Linked DNA regions of Pseudonocardia sp. HH130630-07. Each later gene encodes a partner of the first gene's protein in a complex. Links are inferred from orthologs where the notes say so. Each region holds a gene or a part of one and is shown in the gene's direction. Other genes may lie near its edges.

What was found.
Region 2: the proteins of AFB00_RS15510 (region 1) and uvrB are in contact, whole or in part, in a crystal structure (PDB 7EGT), measured with the Thermus thermophilus proteins. The link is inferred for Pseudonocardia sp. HH130630-07 from one-to-one orthologs. Residues at the interface, in WP_096412145.1 of Thermus thermophilus: His654, Arg656, Phe657, Gln666, Asp668, Glu669, Lys680, Arg681, Leu682, Ser683, Lys685, Tyr686, Ala687; in WP_096411307.1 of Thermus thermophilus: Glu23, Leu25, Arg26, Asp27, Gly28, Glu29, Arg30, Phe31, Arg55, Glu326, Asp327, Phe328, Glu379, Ser382, Gln383, His398, Gly400, Arg401.

What each region holds. Positions count from the first base shown.
Region 1 is NZ_CP013854.1:3,182,646-3,189,437, forward strand. The notes cover bases 1,184-4,269. They hold AFB00_RS15510 (UvrD-helicase domain-containing protein), read left to right. Parts: upstream 1,184-1,542; coding sequence 1,543-3,996; downstream 3,997-4,269. Other genes in these bases: AFB00_RS34865 (chorismate mutase), read right to left, coding at 1,184-1,231; AFB00_RS15515 (DUF418 domain-containing protein), read left to right, coding at 4,122-4,269. Also shown: AFB00_RS15500 (hypothetical protein), read right to left, coding at 1-585; more of AFB00_RS34865, read right to left, coding at 911-1,183; more of AFB00_RS15515, read left to right, coding at 4,270-5,366; AFB00_RS15520 (DUF1707 SHOCT-like domain-containing protein), read right to left, coding at 5,413-6,066; AFB00_RS34870 (M23 family metallopeptidase), read right to left, coding at 6,089-6,792. UniProt on the Escherichia coli protein: A helicase with DNA-dependent ATPase activity. Unwinds DNA duplexes with 3'-5' polarity. Translocates on single-stranded DNA with 3'-5' polarity. Initiates unwinding more efficiently from a nicked substrate than double-stranded DNA.
Region 2 is NZ_CP013854.1:4,949,337-4,956,007, forward strand. The notes cover bases 1-2,965. They hold uvrB (excinuclease ABC subunit UvrB), read left to right. Parts: upstream 1-342; coding sequence 343-2,589; downstream 2,590-2,965. Other genes in these bases: AFB00_RS23515 (DUF402 domain-containing protein), read right to left, coding at 1-249; AFB00_RS23525 (glycosyltransferase 87 family protein), read left to right, coding at 2,684-2,965. In the rest of the region: more of AFB00_RS23525, read left to right, coding at 2,966-3,973; AFB00_RS23530 (ABC transporter permease), read right to left, coding at 4,021-4,929; AFB00_RS23535 (ABC transporter ATP-binding protein), read right to left, coding at 4,926-6,671. UniProt on the Escherichia coli protein: The UvrABC repair system catalyzes the recognition and processing of DNA lesions. A damage recognition complex composed of 2 UvrA and 2 UvrB subunits scans DNA for abnormalities.

The sequences.
Region 1 (6,792 bases):
GTCCATCCAGTCGTTCGCCCCGGGGGCGGTGGCGGGCACCTCGGGCAGCGGCGAGCTGAGCGCCACGGTGGCCGGGAGGTACTGCGCGGGCAGCGTCTCGGGGGCCGTGCTGCCGCCGGCCGGGAGCGCCACGCCGGGGAACAGCCCGTCGGCGGCGGCCTGGGCGTCGGAGTCGTGGGTCGCGGCCCCGTTGTAGAGCGCCGCGCCGAGCACCGACCCGGCGGCGACGAGCGCACCGGCGACCGCGCCGGCCCGGCGGCGCCCGCCGGCCGGCCGGGCGACCCAGACCGGGGCCTCCTCGGCGCCGGTGTCGCGGGGCTGTGGGAGCTCGATGTCCGGCCAGCCACCGGGCGTGCCCGCCGCGGCGACGTCGGCCCGGACGGTCGCGCCGGCGGCCGGGCCGCCCTCACGGCGGAGCAGGTCGCCCACGGACAGGACGGGACCGGTCATCGGCTCGGCTGCGTGGCGGGAGTCGCGTGCGCGGCCCGAGTGACGGGCCAGCAGCTCGGCGACGCTCACGACCTCACGGGGCCCGGTGGCGCCGGTGGCGCCGGGGAGCGGGGCTCCGGCAGGGGTGTCGTTCACGGCCGCACGTCCTCCTTCGGGTGTCGTCTCGACCCGGGAAGGTCTACCGGAACCTCCGCGCATTCCCAAGCGGTCACTGTCCGCTCGTCGTGGGTAACCCGATCAGGTGATTCCCGTTCATCGGTCGTATCCGACCGCTCGTCCGGCTCGTTGGTCCGGGAAGCAACCGGTGTGTGCCGACGACGTGGCGGAAAGGCCAGGTCGCTTCCCGTGATCATGCGCGCTGGGTCACAGTTCTGACGGTGACGGCGAATCGCCGAACGGTTGACCCGTCCGTGCGCCGTCGCGGAGAGCGACGGGTGGCGCGGCCGCGCCACCGCCCGGCTCAGCGGCCGCCGAGCCGGCCCCGGCCGAGCCGCAACAGCATCATCGCGAGCTGGTGGCCCTCCGGGCCGAGATCGTCGAACCGGTCGAGCACGGTCATCTCGCGGCTGTAGACGATCCGCGGGCCACCCGCGGCCATCCGGGCGGCACCGATCCGCTTCGACACCTCGGTGCGCCGCAGGATGGCGTCCAGGATCTCGGTGTCCAGCCGGTCGATCTCCGAGCGGAGCCGGTCGATCTCGGCCTCGGCGCCGGCCGCCGGGCCGTCCGCGGCGGGCGCCGGTCCCGTGGTGCCCCCGGAGCCTCCGGTGCCGGGCGGCACCGGTTCCGTGGTGTGCGTCCCCTCGCGGGCGTCCGTGCCGGGTTCGGTCGCGGTCATGATCTCCTCGTCTCGATCGAGCGCCGGGTCGTCCGTGGGCCGAGGACACGCGAACGCCCCGGGTCCTCTGGACTCCGGGGCGGCTGGGTTCCGTACTCAGACGGGCTGCGCAGCGGGTGCCGGAGGCCGGTACCCGTAGCGAAATCGCCTGTCCGTGTGCACGCAGTCGAGTGTAGACGACACGGTGTCCCGCGTCGTCGTCGTTCACCGCGGCCGCAGGAATGTCAGCCCCTCGGCGTACCGTGCTCGTCACAATGAGTGCGCTGTTCGAACTTCCAGGTACGAGCTCGACGACCGAGCCGAAGACGTCGCGCGGGCGTCAGCTGCTGGAGGGGCTCAACGACCGGCAACGCGAGGCCGTGACCCACGCCGGCTCCCCGCTGCTCATCGTCGCGGGTGCCGGCTCGGGCAAGACCAGGGTGCTCACCCACCGCATCGGCTGGCTGCTCGCCGAGCGCGGCGTGCACCCCGGCGAGATCATGTCGATCACCTTCACGAACAAGGCCGCGGCCGAGATGAAGGAGCGGGTGGACGGGCTGGTCGGGCGCCGCTCCGGCCCGATGTGGGTCTCCACGTTCCACTCCATGTGCGTGCGGATCCTGCGCCGCGAGGCCAAGCACCTGGGCGTGCGCAGCGCCTTCTCGGTGTACGACGCGGACGACTCGCGCCGGCTGGTCGGCATCGTCGGGCGGGACCTGGAGCTCGACCCCAAGAAGTTCGCCCCGCGGGCACTCGCGGCGCAGATCTCGAACCTGAAGAACGAGCTGCTCTCGCCGGACGACGCGGCCGAGCGGGCCGGCACCGACCACGAGCGGCGCATCGCCGAGGTCTACGGGATCTACCAGTCCCGGCTGCGCCAGGCGAACGCGTTCGACTTCGACGACCTGATCATGGAGACGGTCTCGCTGCTGGACCGGATGCCCGCGGTGGCCGAGTACTATCGGCGACGGTTCCGGCACGTGCTGGTCGACGAGTACCAGGACACCAACCACGCCCAGTACGAACTGGTCCGCCAGCTGGTGCTGCCGGCGACCGAGAAGGCCCGCCCGGCCGAGCTGTGCGTGGTCGGCGACTCCGACCAGTCGATCTACGCGTTCCGCGGCGCGAACATCCGCAACATCATCGAGTTCGAGCAGGACTTCCCGGACGCACGGACCATCCTGCTGGAGCAGAACTACCGCTCCAGCCAGACGATCCTGTCCGCGGCGAACGCGGTGATCGCCCGGAACCCGGAGCGCCGGGACAAGCGCCTGTGGTCCGACGCGGGGGACGGCGAGCGGGTGGTCGGCTACGTCGCCGACAACGAGCACGACGAGGCGTCGTTCGTCGCCCGCGAGATCGACCGGCTGGTCGACACCGGCGAGTACCGCAACAGCGACATCGCGGTCTTCTACCGCACGAACAACCAGTCCCGGGTCTTCGAGGACGTGTTCCTGCGGGTCGGGATGCCCTACAAGGTGGTCGGCGGCGTCCGGTTCTACGAGCGCCGCGAGATCCGGGACGCGCTGGCCTACCTGCGGGTGCTGTCGAACCCGGAGGACACGGTCAGCCTGCGGCGCATCCTCAACGTGCCCAAGCGCGGGATCGGGGACCGGGCCGAGTCCGTCGTGGCGGAGTACGCGGAGCGGGAGCGCACGTCGTTCGCCCGCGCCCTGCGCACCGCAGCCGAGGAACCGGCGAGGCTGCCGGCACTGGCCACGCGCTCGCAGAAGAACATCGCCGGGTTCGTCCGGATGCTCGACGAGCTCGGTGAGCTGGTCGAGCGCGGCGACGACACCGCGGAGATCCTGGAGGCGGTCTACGGCCGCACCGGGTACGTGGAGGAGCTGCAGGCCTCCGAGGACCCGCAGGACGGGACCCGGATGGACAACCTGGCGGAGCTCGTCACGGTCGCCCGTGAGTTCGCCGGGGACGCCGCGGTGGCCGACCTGGCGGTCGGCGGCGATCCGGACGCCGGAGGTGCGATCGGCTCCGGCCCCGGTCCCGACGCCGCGGGCCCGGACGCCACCGACGGTCCCGGCAACGACGACGACACCGACGCCGGGGCGCCGGAGCCCGGCTCGCTCGCCGCGTTCCTGGAGCGGGTCGCGCTCGTCGCCGACGCCGACTCGATCCCGGACGACGAGTCCGGTGTGGTCACGCTGATGACCCTGCACACGGCGAAGGGCCTCGAGTTCCCGGTCGTGTTCCTCACCGGCTGGGAGGACGGGGTCTTCCCGCACCTGCGGACCCTGGGGGACCCGAAGGAGCTGGCCGAGGAGCGCCGGCTGGCCTACGTCGGCATCACCCGGGCCGAGCAGCGGCTCTACCTGTCCCGGGCGATCGTGCGCTCGGCGTTCGGGCAGCCCAGCACGAACCCGGCGTCCCGGTTCCTCGACGAGGTGCCGCCCGAGCTCACCGACTGGCGGCGCACCGAGGAGCAGCTGGTGGCCGAGCGGCCGTCGGCGCCGGTGGGCCGGTTCGGCTTCGGCCGGTCGGGCGGCCGTGGCTCCGGTGACCGCGGGGACTGGAAGGTGCCCGAGCGCAGCCTCAACAACACCTCGCTGCAGCTCGACGTCGGTGACCGGGTCAACCACGACAAGTACGGCCTCGGCACGGTCGTCGCCTCGGACGGTGTCGGGCCGCGGGCGACCGTGACCATCGACTTCGGGTCCGGCGGGACGGTGCGGCTGATGCTCATCGGCGGCGTCCCGATGCAGAAGCTGTAGGGCTCCGCCCGGGGCACGTGACCGCGTGCCGGCCCGTCCGGCCGTGTTCTGGCTCGCACCGGTTTGCGTGTGCCGTGGCGGCACGGTTTCTCATGGGTCCAACGACCTGAGAGGAGACCGTTCGCATGTCCACCGCGACCGATCCGTCCGGCGGCGCCGCCGTCCTGTCCGCCCCGACCCCGGTGTCCCGGCGCGCGCTGGCGCCGGATCTGGCCCGGGGGCTGATGCTGCTGTTCATCGCACTGGCGCACGTGCCCTGGTTCCTCTACACCTCCGAGGTCGGTGCCACCCTGCTCCACCCGGCGGAGGGTGGCCTCGCCGACCGGATCGCCCAGTTCATCACGATCGCCGGTGTCGACGCCCGGGCGTACCCGCTGTTCGCGCTGCTGTTCGCCTACGGGATCGGGCAGATGTACAGCAGGCAGGTCGCCGGGGGCACCTCGGTCCAGGGGGCGCGGCGGCTGCTGCGGACCCGCAACTGGTGGATGCTGCTGTTCGGCCTGGTGCACGCCGCGCTGCTGTGGCAGGGCGACATCCTGGGCACCTACGGCCTGATGGGGCTGATCATGGTCCCGCTGTTCCTGAACCGCAGTGACCGCGTCCTGAAGGTCTGGATCGGCGTGCTGCTCGGTCTGGGCGCCCTGGTCGCGGCCGGTATGACGGCGCTGTCGGTGCTGTTGTCGGCCCCGGGGGGCATCCCGGCCTCCGCGCGGCTGCCGATCGCCGAGAGCAGCTACCTCGCGTCGATCCCGCTGCGCCTGGTCCAGTGGCTGCCGACGCTCGTGACGCCGTTCGTCATGTTCGTGCTGCCCGCGGCGTTCCTGGTCGGCCTGCTGGCCTCGCGGCACCGGATCCTGGAGGAGCCGGCCCGGCACCTGCCGCTGCTGCGGCGGGCCGCGGTCGCCGGGCTGGCCGTCGGCTGGGGTGCGGGGGCGGTGCAGGCGCTCGTGCACGTCGGGGTGCTGGACGTCGGCACGGTCGATCTCTCGCAGGTCCACGCCTACACGGGCTTCTTCGCCGGCATCGGCTACGCGGCGCTGTTCGCCCTGATCGCGCACCGGATCACCACCCGGGGGACGACGCCGCTGCCGGCCCGGGCGCTGGTCGCCCTGGGACGGCGCTCGATGAGCGGTTACATCGCCCAGTCGGTGATCTGGGCGGGTGTGCTGGCCGCCTCGGGTATCGGGCTCGGCGCGCACCTCACGAGCGCCTCGGCGATGCTCGTCGGTGTCGCGGCGTGGATGGTGACGGTCGTGGTGGCGTACGCCATGGACCGGGCGGGGGTGCGGGGGCCGGCCGAGACCGCGCTGCGCTCACTCACCTACCGCTCGATGCGCCGGACCGCGGCACGGGCGGAGACCTCGGCGTGACCGTCGCCCGGGGGCCGGTGGACACCACCGCCGGCTCCCGGCGGCGTCAGTCGTCGTCGCCGTCTCCGCTGTTGCCGCGGTCCTCACGGTCGCTCCCCATCGGCGTCGCCGCCGACTCCGCGGGGGTCAGCACCTCGACCGAGGTGAACAGCCCGGAGGCATCGACGGCGACCGTCCCCGGCCCGGGGGCGGCGCAGGCCGTCGGGCACTCGGTGGACCCGAACAGGGTGAGCCCGCTCAGCTCGGCCCGGGTCCCGTCCGGGACGACGACGCGCACCGAGCCGAACAGCGACCGCGTCTCGACCCGGTCCTGGCCGGGACCGACACCGACCGTCCGGGAGCTGAACACCGCGGCACCGTCCTGCGCGGTCAGCAGCTCGGAACCGCCCCAGACCGCGGCGGCCACGAGGGCGACGGCGCCGAGCACGCTCCCGACCGACCGTGCGGCCGTGGCCGCGAGATCGGCGGCCCGGGACCGCGGTGCGGGCTCCGCGGCCACCGGCCGGGTGAGGTCACCGCCCGCGGGGAGGTCGCGGGTCAGGGGCGCGAGGTCCGCGCGGGTACGCGCCGCCCAGACCAGGGCGGAGCGCTCCTCGTACTCCTCGAGGGAGAGCCTGCCCTCGCCGTGGGCACGCTGCAGGACGTCGTCGACCGCCCGGCGATCGGCGTCCCCCACCCGGATTTCGGACCCGTCCGTCACACGGGCCATTCTGCCGGTCCGGTCAGGCGTCGCGCCCGCCGGTGGCGTTCCCGACGTCCAGGCCCCGCTCGGTCAGCCAGGGCAGCGGGTTCGTCTTGCTGCCGTCGGACTGCCAGATCTCCAGGTGCAGGTGCGGGCCGGTGGACTGGCCGCGGTTGCCGACCTCGGCGATCTCGTCGCCGGCGCGGACCTCCTGGCCCGCCTCGACCAGCGAACGGTTGATGTGGCCGTAGACCGACTTCGTCCCGTCCGCGTGCTTCAGCACGACCCACATCCCGAAGCCGCTGGCCGGCCCGGCCTTCTCCACCACGCCGTCGGTCAGGGCGAAGATCGGGGTACCGATCGGTGCGGCGAGGTCGATGCCGTAGTGCTGCACACCCCAGCGCGCGCCGAAGCCGGAGGTGAACCGGCCCGCGGTCGGCATGACGAGTGCGTCGCCGTCGTAGAGCACGGCTTCGGGGGCCCCGTGCGACATCGCGCCGGAGATCGCCTGCTCGACCTTCGCGGCCTGCTCGCCCATCCGGGCGGCCTTGGTGAGGCTGGCGACGTCGACCTCGGTCGTCTCGTCGAGGTTCGGCAGCGACGCGGCCTGGGGCGCGAGCTGCTCACCCCCGATCGCCGAGGTCACGGCCGGCGCGGTGGTGTCGGCCGGCCGCGGGTCGGCGGAGACCGGGAGCATCGCCGAGGCGGACAGCCGCGAGTAGGAGTCCTCGACAGCATCGTCGC
Region 2 (6,671 bases), 1.8 Mb from region 1 along the record:
GGCGATGTCGAGGTACATGTCCTGGTCCCGCTCGTGGCCGGGGTGCCACCGCCAGTCGGACAGGCAGACCCCGAGGTCCGGGACCACCCAGGACTCCACCCACCACGCGCCGGGCCGGGCGACGATCGGCCGGGACAGGTAGAGCCCCCACTCCTCCTCCCGGAGGGTCTCGATCTCGCGGCGGACACCCTTGGTGTCGAACTGGGCGCGGGACTCGGGATCGAAGGTCTGGATCTTCGGTGGGTGCACGACGAGCATCCTGCCGGTGCCCGGCGGCGCGGCGCGAGGCCGCCGGGGCGCCGCCGAGGTGAGACTGTCGGGGGTCGCTCGTACCCTGGGGTCATGGCATTCGCGACCGAGGTCCCGGGCTCCGCGGCGAGACCCACGGCGAACCCCGAGGACGACGCGCACGCGCACCCGGACGCGGGCACCACCCCCACCGGCACCCCGCTGGCCCACTCCGAGCACCGTCCGGTCGGCGAGGTCGAGCGCCGCAGCGGGCGGTTCGAGGTCGTCAGCGAGCACCGCCCGGCCGGTGACCAGCCGACCGCCATCGCCGATCTGGACCGGCGGCTGCGCGGCGGCGAGGAGGACATCGTCCTCATGGGCGCCACCGGTACCGGAAAGTCGGCCACCACGGCGTGGCTGATCGAGCAGCAGCAGCGGCCGACGCTGGTGATGGCCCCGAACAAGACGCTGGCCGCGCAGCTGGCGAACGAGCTGCGGGAGATGCTGCCGCACAACGCCGTCGAGTACTTCGTGTCGTACTACGACTACTACCAGCCCGAGGCGTACATCGCGCAGACCGACACCTACATCGAGAAGGACAGCTCGGTCAACGACGACGTCGAGCGGCTGCGCCACTCGGCGACGATGAACCTGCTGTCCCGGCGTGACGTCGTGGTGGTCGCCTCGGTGTCGTGCATCTACGGCCTGGGCACGCCGCAGTCCTACCTCGACCGGTCGGTGTCGCTGCAGGTCGGGGAGGAGGTCGAGCGCGACCGCCTGCTCCGGCTGCTGGTCGACGTGCAGTACACGCGCAACGACGTGTCCTTCACCCGTGGCACCTTCCGGGTCCGCGGGGACACGGTGGAGATCATCCCGGCGTACCAGGAGCTCGCGCTGCGGATCGAGTTCTTCGGCGACGAGATCGAGGCGCTCTACCACCTCAACCCGCTGACCGGTGACACGGTCGAGCAGGTCGACGAGATCCGGATCTTCCCTGCCACCCACTACGTGGCGGGGCCGGACCGGATGGAACGCGCCGTGCGCGACATCGAGTCCGAGCTGGAGACCCGGCTGGAGCAGCTGGAGAACCAGGGCAAGCTGCTGGAGGCCCAGCGGCTGCGCATGCGGACCCAGTACGACATCGAGATGATCCGCCAGGTCGGGTTCTGCTCCGGGATCGAGAACTACTCCCGGCACATCGACGGCCGCGGCGCCGGCACCGCCCCGGCCACCCTCATCGACTACTTCCCGGACGACTTCCTGCTGGTCATCGACGAGTCGCACGTGACGGTCCCGCAGATCGGCGGCATGTACGAGGGCGACATGTCGCGCAAGCGCAACCTGGTGGAGTTCGGCTTCCGGTTGCCGTCCGCCGTGGACAACCGGCCGTTGACCTGGGAGGAGTTCGCCGACCGCATCGGGCAGACGGTGTACCTGTCGGCGACCCCGGGGCCCTACGAGCTGAACCGCACCGGCGGCGAGTTCGTCGAGCAGGTCATCCGGCCGACCGGCCTGGTCGACCCCGAGGTCGTCGTGAAGCCGACGAAGGGCCAGATCGACGACCTGGTCGCCGAGATCCGCGACCGCACCGAGCGCGACGAGCGGGTCCTGGTCACCACGCTGACCAAGAAGATGGCCGAGGACCTCACCGACTACCTGCTCGAGCTGGGCATCAAGGTCCGGTACCTGCACTCCGAGGTCGACACCCTGCGCCGGGTCGAGCTGCTGCGGCAGCTGCGCTCCGGGGAGTACGACGTGCTGGTCGGGATCAACCTGCTCCGTGAGGGACTCGACCTGCCCGAGGTGTCGCTGGTCGCGATCCTCGACGCGGACAAGGAGGGCTTCCTGCGCTCCGGCACGTCGCTGATCCAGACGATCGGCCGGGCCGCCCGCAACGTGTCCGGCCAGGTCCACATGTACGCCGACCGGATCACCGACTCCATGCGGTACGCCATCGACGAGACCGATCGGCGCCGGGCCAAGCAGGTCGCCTACAACACCGAGCACGGCATCGACCCGCAGCCACTGCGCAAGAAGATCGCCGACATCCTCGACCAGGTCTACCGCGAGGCCGAGGACACCGAGACCGTCCCGGTCGGCGGCTCCGGGCGCAACGCCTCGCGCGGCAAGCGTGCTGCGGGGGAGCCGGGCCGGGCCGCTGCCGCGGGCAGCTCCGGCGTGCCCGCCCGGGACACGGCGGGCATGCCGCGTGCCGAGCTCGCCGACCTCATCCAGCAGATGAGCGACCAGATGCTGACCGCGGCCCGCGACCTGCAGTTCGAGCTGGCCGCGCGGCTGCGCGACGAGATCTCCGACCTGAAGAAGGAGCTGCGGGGGATGGACGCGGCCGGGGTGAAGTAGCCGGGGCCGGGACCGCTACCGTGGTCCTCCGTTTCCACCACCCGGCCGTCCCAAGTTCTGCGGGACCGGCCCTGCGCGCAGCGGAGGAGCCCGCGTGACCGTCGCCCGCACCACGCCCGACCCGGATGTGCCCGCCGTGCCCGCTGCGGGGTGGGCCGCACCGGTGTCCCGGCTGCGCGCGGCGGCCCTGTCGTGGATCTCGCTGTGCGTCACGGTGCCGCTGCTCGTGGTGTCGCTGTTCTGGTCCTGGACCCGGCTCGGCAACTACGCGCTGGACCTCGACATCTACCGGATCGGCGTCGAGGTGTGGCTGGCCGGCGGGGACATGTACGGCGTGCTGCCCGCCCCGATGAACGGGCCGCTGCTGCCGTTCATCTACCCGCCGTTCGCCGCGATCACCATGGTGCCGCTCGCCGCTGTGCCCTATCCGGTGGCGTTCACCGTCCAGTTCGTCGCGTCGCTGGTGTCGCTCGCGATCTGCATCGCGCTGGCGATCCGGATCGCCTGGCCGGCCGGCGGCCGGCGGGCCCCGCTGGTCCTGGGGGTCCCGGTGCTGGCCGCGACGCTGTTGATCGAGCCGGTCGCGCAGACCTACGCGTTCGGCCAGATCAACCTGGTCCTGATGATGCTGGTGGCCGTCGACTGCCTGGCCCCGCGGACCCGCTGGCCCCGGGGCCTGCTGCTCGGGCTCGCGGCGGCGATCAAGCTGACGCCGGGCGGCATGATCCTCTTCTTCCTGGTGCGCCGGGACTGGAAGGCGGCCGGGGTGGCCGTCGCCACCGGGATCGTCGCCACCGGGATCGGCTTCCTCGTCGACGTCGACTCCTCGGTCCGGTACTGGTTCGTCGGTGGGCCCGCGGCCGGGGTGAGCGGCTCGACGTTCTTCTCGAACGAGACCGTGCAGGCGGTGCTGGCCCGGCAGGAGGTGCCGGAACCCTGGTTCACGGTGCTGTGGCTGGGCATCGTCGCCGGGCTGCTCGCTCTGGCCGTCCCGGTGATCCGGCGGACCGAGCCGGTGATCGCGATGTCGGCGACGGCCGCGGTCGTGCTGATGGCGACGCCGACGGCCTGGTCGCACCACTGGGTGTGGGTGGTGCCGGCGCTCATCGGGTTCTGCGCCCACGCGCTGCGCCACCGGTCCGCGGTGTGGCTGCTGGTCGCCGCCGTGTTCGCGGCGATCTTCTACGTCGCGCCGTTCCGCTGGATGCCGAACGTGTGGGGCGTCGAGGTGAAGTGGAGCCTGTGGGAGCAGGTGCTCGGCGCGAGCTACGTGCTCCCGGCCGCCCTCGCGCTGGGGCTCGGCTGCTGGTACGTGACCCGTGGTCCGGGGCGGCCCGGCGGGCCGCAGGCCCCGGAACCGGACCTGCTCCGCGTCGGGCGCTGACCCCGGGCCTGCCGTGGTCCGGGCCCGTCCGGGCGGGCCCGGACGGCTCAGCTCGTGATGTCCTTGCGGGTGAACCGCCAGGCCGCCAGCGCGAGGAAGACCGTCGCGTAGCAGACCGCGGAGAAGGCGCCGTAGGTCATCTCGGCCCAGTCGACGTCCCGCGACAGCAGGGACGACCAGGCGTCGCCGTAGTGGGTCGGGAGCACGTTCCGGATCGCCCCCAGGTCGTCGATCTGGTCGATGATCTGGGAGACGATCGACGCCATGACCGTCCCGCCGACCGCACCGAGCGGTGCGTCGGTGCTCACCGACAGCAGCAGGGCCAGCCCGGCGACCCAGCTCAGCTGCACGGTCACGTAGCAGGCGCCGAGGAGTACCCGGCCCACCGCCGACCAGAACGGCAGCGACTCACCCACCGGCGAGACCAGGTCACCGGTCCCGTAGGCGACCGAGCCGACCACGAGCGCGGCCACCGGGAGCAGGAGCAGCGCCGCGGCCGACAGCGCCGCGGCGATGATCGCCTTCTGCCGCAGGAGGCGGGCCCGCGGCACCGGTACGGCGAGCAGGTAGCGCAGCGACGACCAGGACGCCTCGGACGCGACGGTGTCGCCGAAGAACAACGCCACGAGCACGACGAGCAGGAAGCTCGCCGAGGCGAACAGGGTGAACACCGCGAAGTTCGTCGCCGAGACCGACGCCAGGTCCACCAGACTCGGCCCGCTGGCCGCGCCGTCGTCGTCTCCGCCACCCAGGGAGAACGCGGCCCACAGGATGATCGGCATGGCCACGACCAGCGCGAACACCACCTGGGTGCGACGCCGTCGCAGCTGGCGGGCCAGCTCGGTGCGCAGCGGCAGCGTGCGGCCGGGGACGGCGGGTGGCGCCGCGCCGCCGTCGACGAGATCGCCGACGTGCCCGCGGCGGGTCGACAGCTGCCGTTCGTCGCCGCTGCTCACGAGCCACTCCCCACATCACGGCCCTCGGGGCCGACCAGTTCCAGGAACGCGTCCTCCAGCCGCCCGCGCGGCCCGGCCGCGCTGACCGCGATGCCGGCGCCGACGAGCGCGGCGACGGCGTCGGCCCGGGCGACGTCCTCCAGGTGCGCGTGCACCACCCCGGGCTCGTCACCGACGACGATCTCGCTGACGCCCTCGATCCCGGCGAGCACCGTCGCGGCCGCCGCGGTGGCGTCCACCGTGAACGACGAGCCGCCACCGGACGCGGTGAGCTCCGCGACGGTGCCGGCGGCGACGACCGTCCCGCGGTGCATCACGACGACGTCGGTGCAGGTCTGCTCCACCTCCGACAGCAGGTGGCTGGAGACCAGCACGGTCCGTCCGCCCGAGGCGTAGCGCCGCAGCAGCTCGCGCATGGCGTGGATCTGGGGCGGGTCGAGCCCGTTGGTGGGCTCGTCGAGGATCAGCAGCTCCGGCAGGCCCAGCATCGCCTGGGCGATCGCCAGCCGCTGCCGCATGCCCTGGGAGTAGGTGCCGACCCGGCGGTGCACCGAGTCACCGAGGCCGGCGATCTCCAGGGTCTCGTCCATACGGGCCTGCCCGATCGGGCGGCCGGTCGCCTCCCAGTACAGCCGCAGGTTCTCCGCGCCCGACAGGTGCGGCAGGAACCCGGGGCCCTCGACGAAGGCGCCGATCCGGGAGAGTACGGCCGCCCCGGGCCGGATCGGCCGCCCGAACGCGCGCATCTCGCCCGACGTCGGCGCGATCATGCCGAGCAGCATCCGCAGCACCGTCGTCTTGCCGGCCCCGTTCGGGCCGAGCAGCCCCAGCACGGCGCCTCGCGGCACGGTGAGCGACACGTCGGACACGGCACGGAAGCCGTTGCGGTAGGTCTTGGCCAGGCCGGTGACCTGCAGCGGCGGCGTATCGTCCGGCCCGGGGCCGGTGGTCTCGGCGGGATTCCCGGGGTCGGCCCGGCGGGCCCTGGCCCGCAGTACCAGCCATGCGGCCAGCGCCGCGACCAGCACCCCGCCGATGCCGAGCACCGGCCACAGCGGGACGGTCCCCGCGGACTCGGTGCGCCCGGGCACCTGCGGGACCGACAGCGTGCCGCCGTCGCCGAGGCCCACCCGCCAGACGGCCGGATCGGTGCCGGACGCGTACGCCTGGTCGGTCGTCGCGAGCTGCACCTCCAGCCGGCTGCCCGCCGTCACCGGGGCGACGACGCCGGGCAGCGTCACCCGGACCGTGGCCGGGCTGCCGTCGGCGGGGACGGCGACCCGCAACGGGGCCACCGCGTTGCCGAGCAGGGTGCTGCGGCCCTCCGGGGACCGGGCGGTGGCCGAGGCGAACAGCACCGCCGTCTCGGGCGCCTGCTGCCCGGGCACCCGCGAGATCTGCGCGGTGACCTGCGGTGCCCCGGACGGCTGCAACGCCTCGGCGACCGGCTCGGAGACGAACCGGGCGGACTGGCCGGGCGCCGCGAGTGCGGACAGCGAACCGAGCGAGCCGAGCGCGGATCCGAGACCCGGCAGCGAGGTCACCGTGGCCGGGTTGCCGCCCGGCGGGTGCGCGACGATCTGCTCGTCCCCGGCGAGCGGGACCGCGACCGACGGCACCGGCGCACCGGTGAGCCCGGGATAGCCGTCGGCGAGCACGGTCCGGCCGGTGGGGGTGTCGCCGCGGGTGCGGACGGTGCTGCGGACCTGGTAGGCGAACGGTGCCTCGGCCAGGGCGCCGCT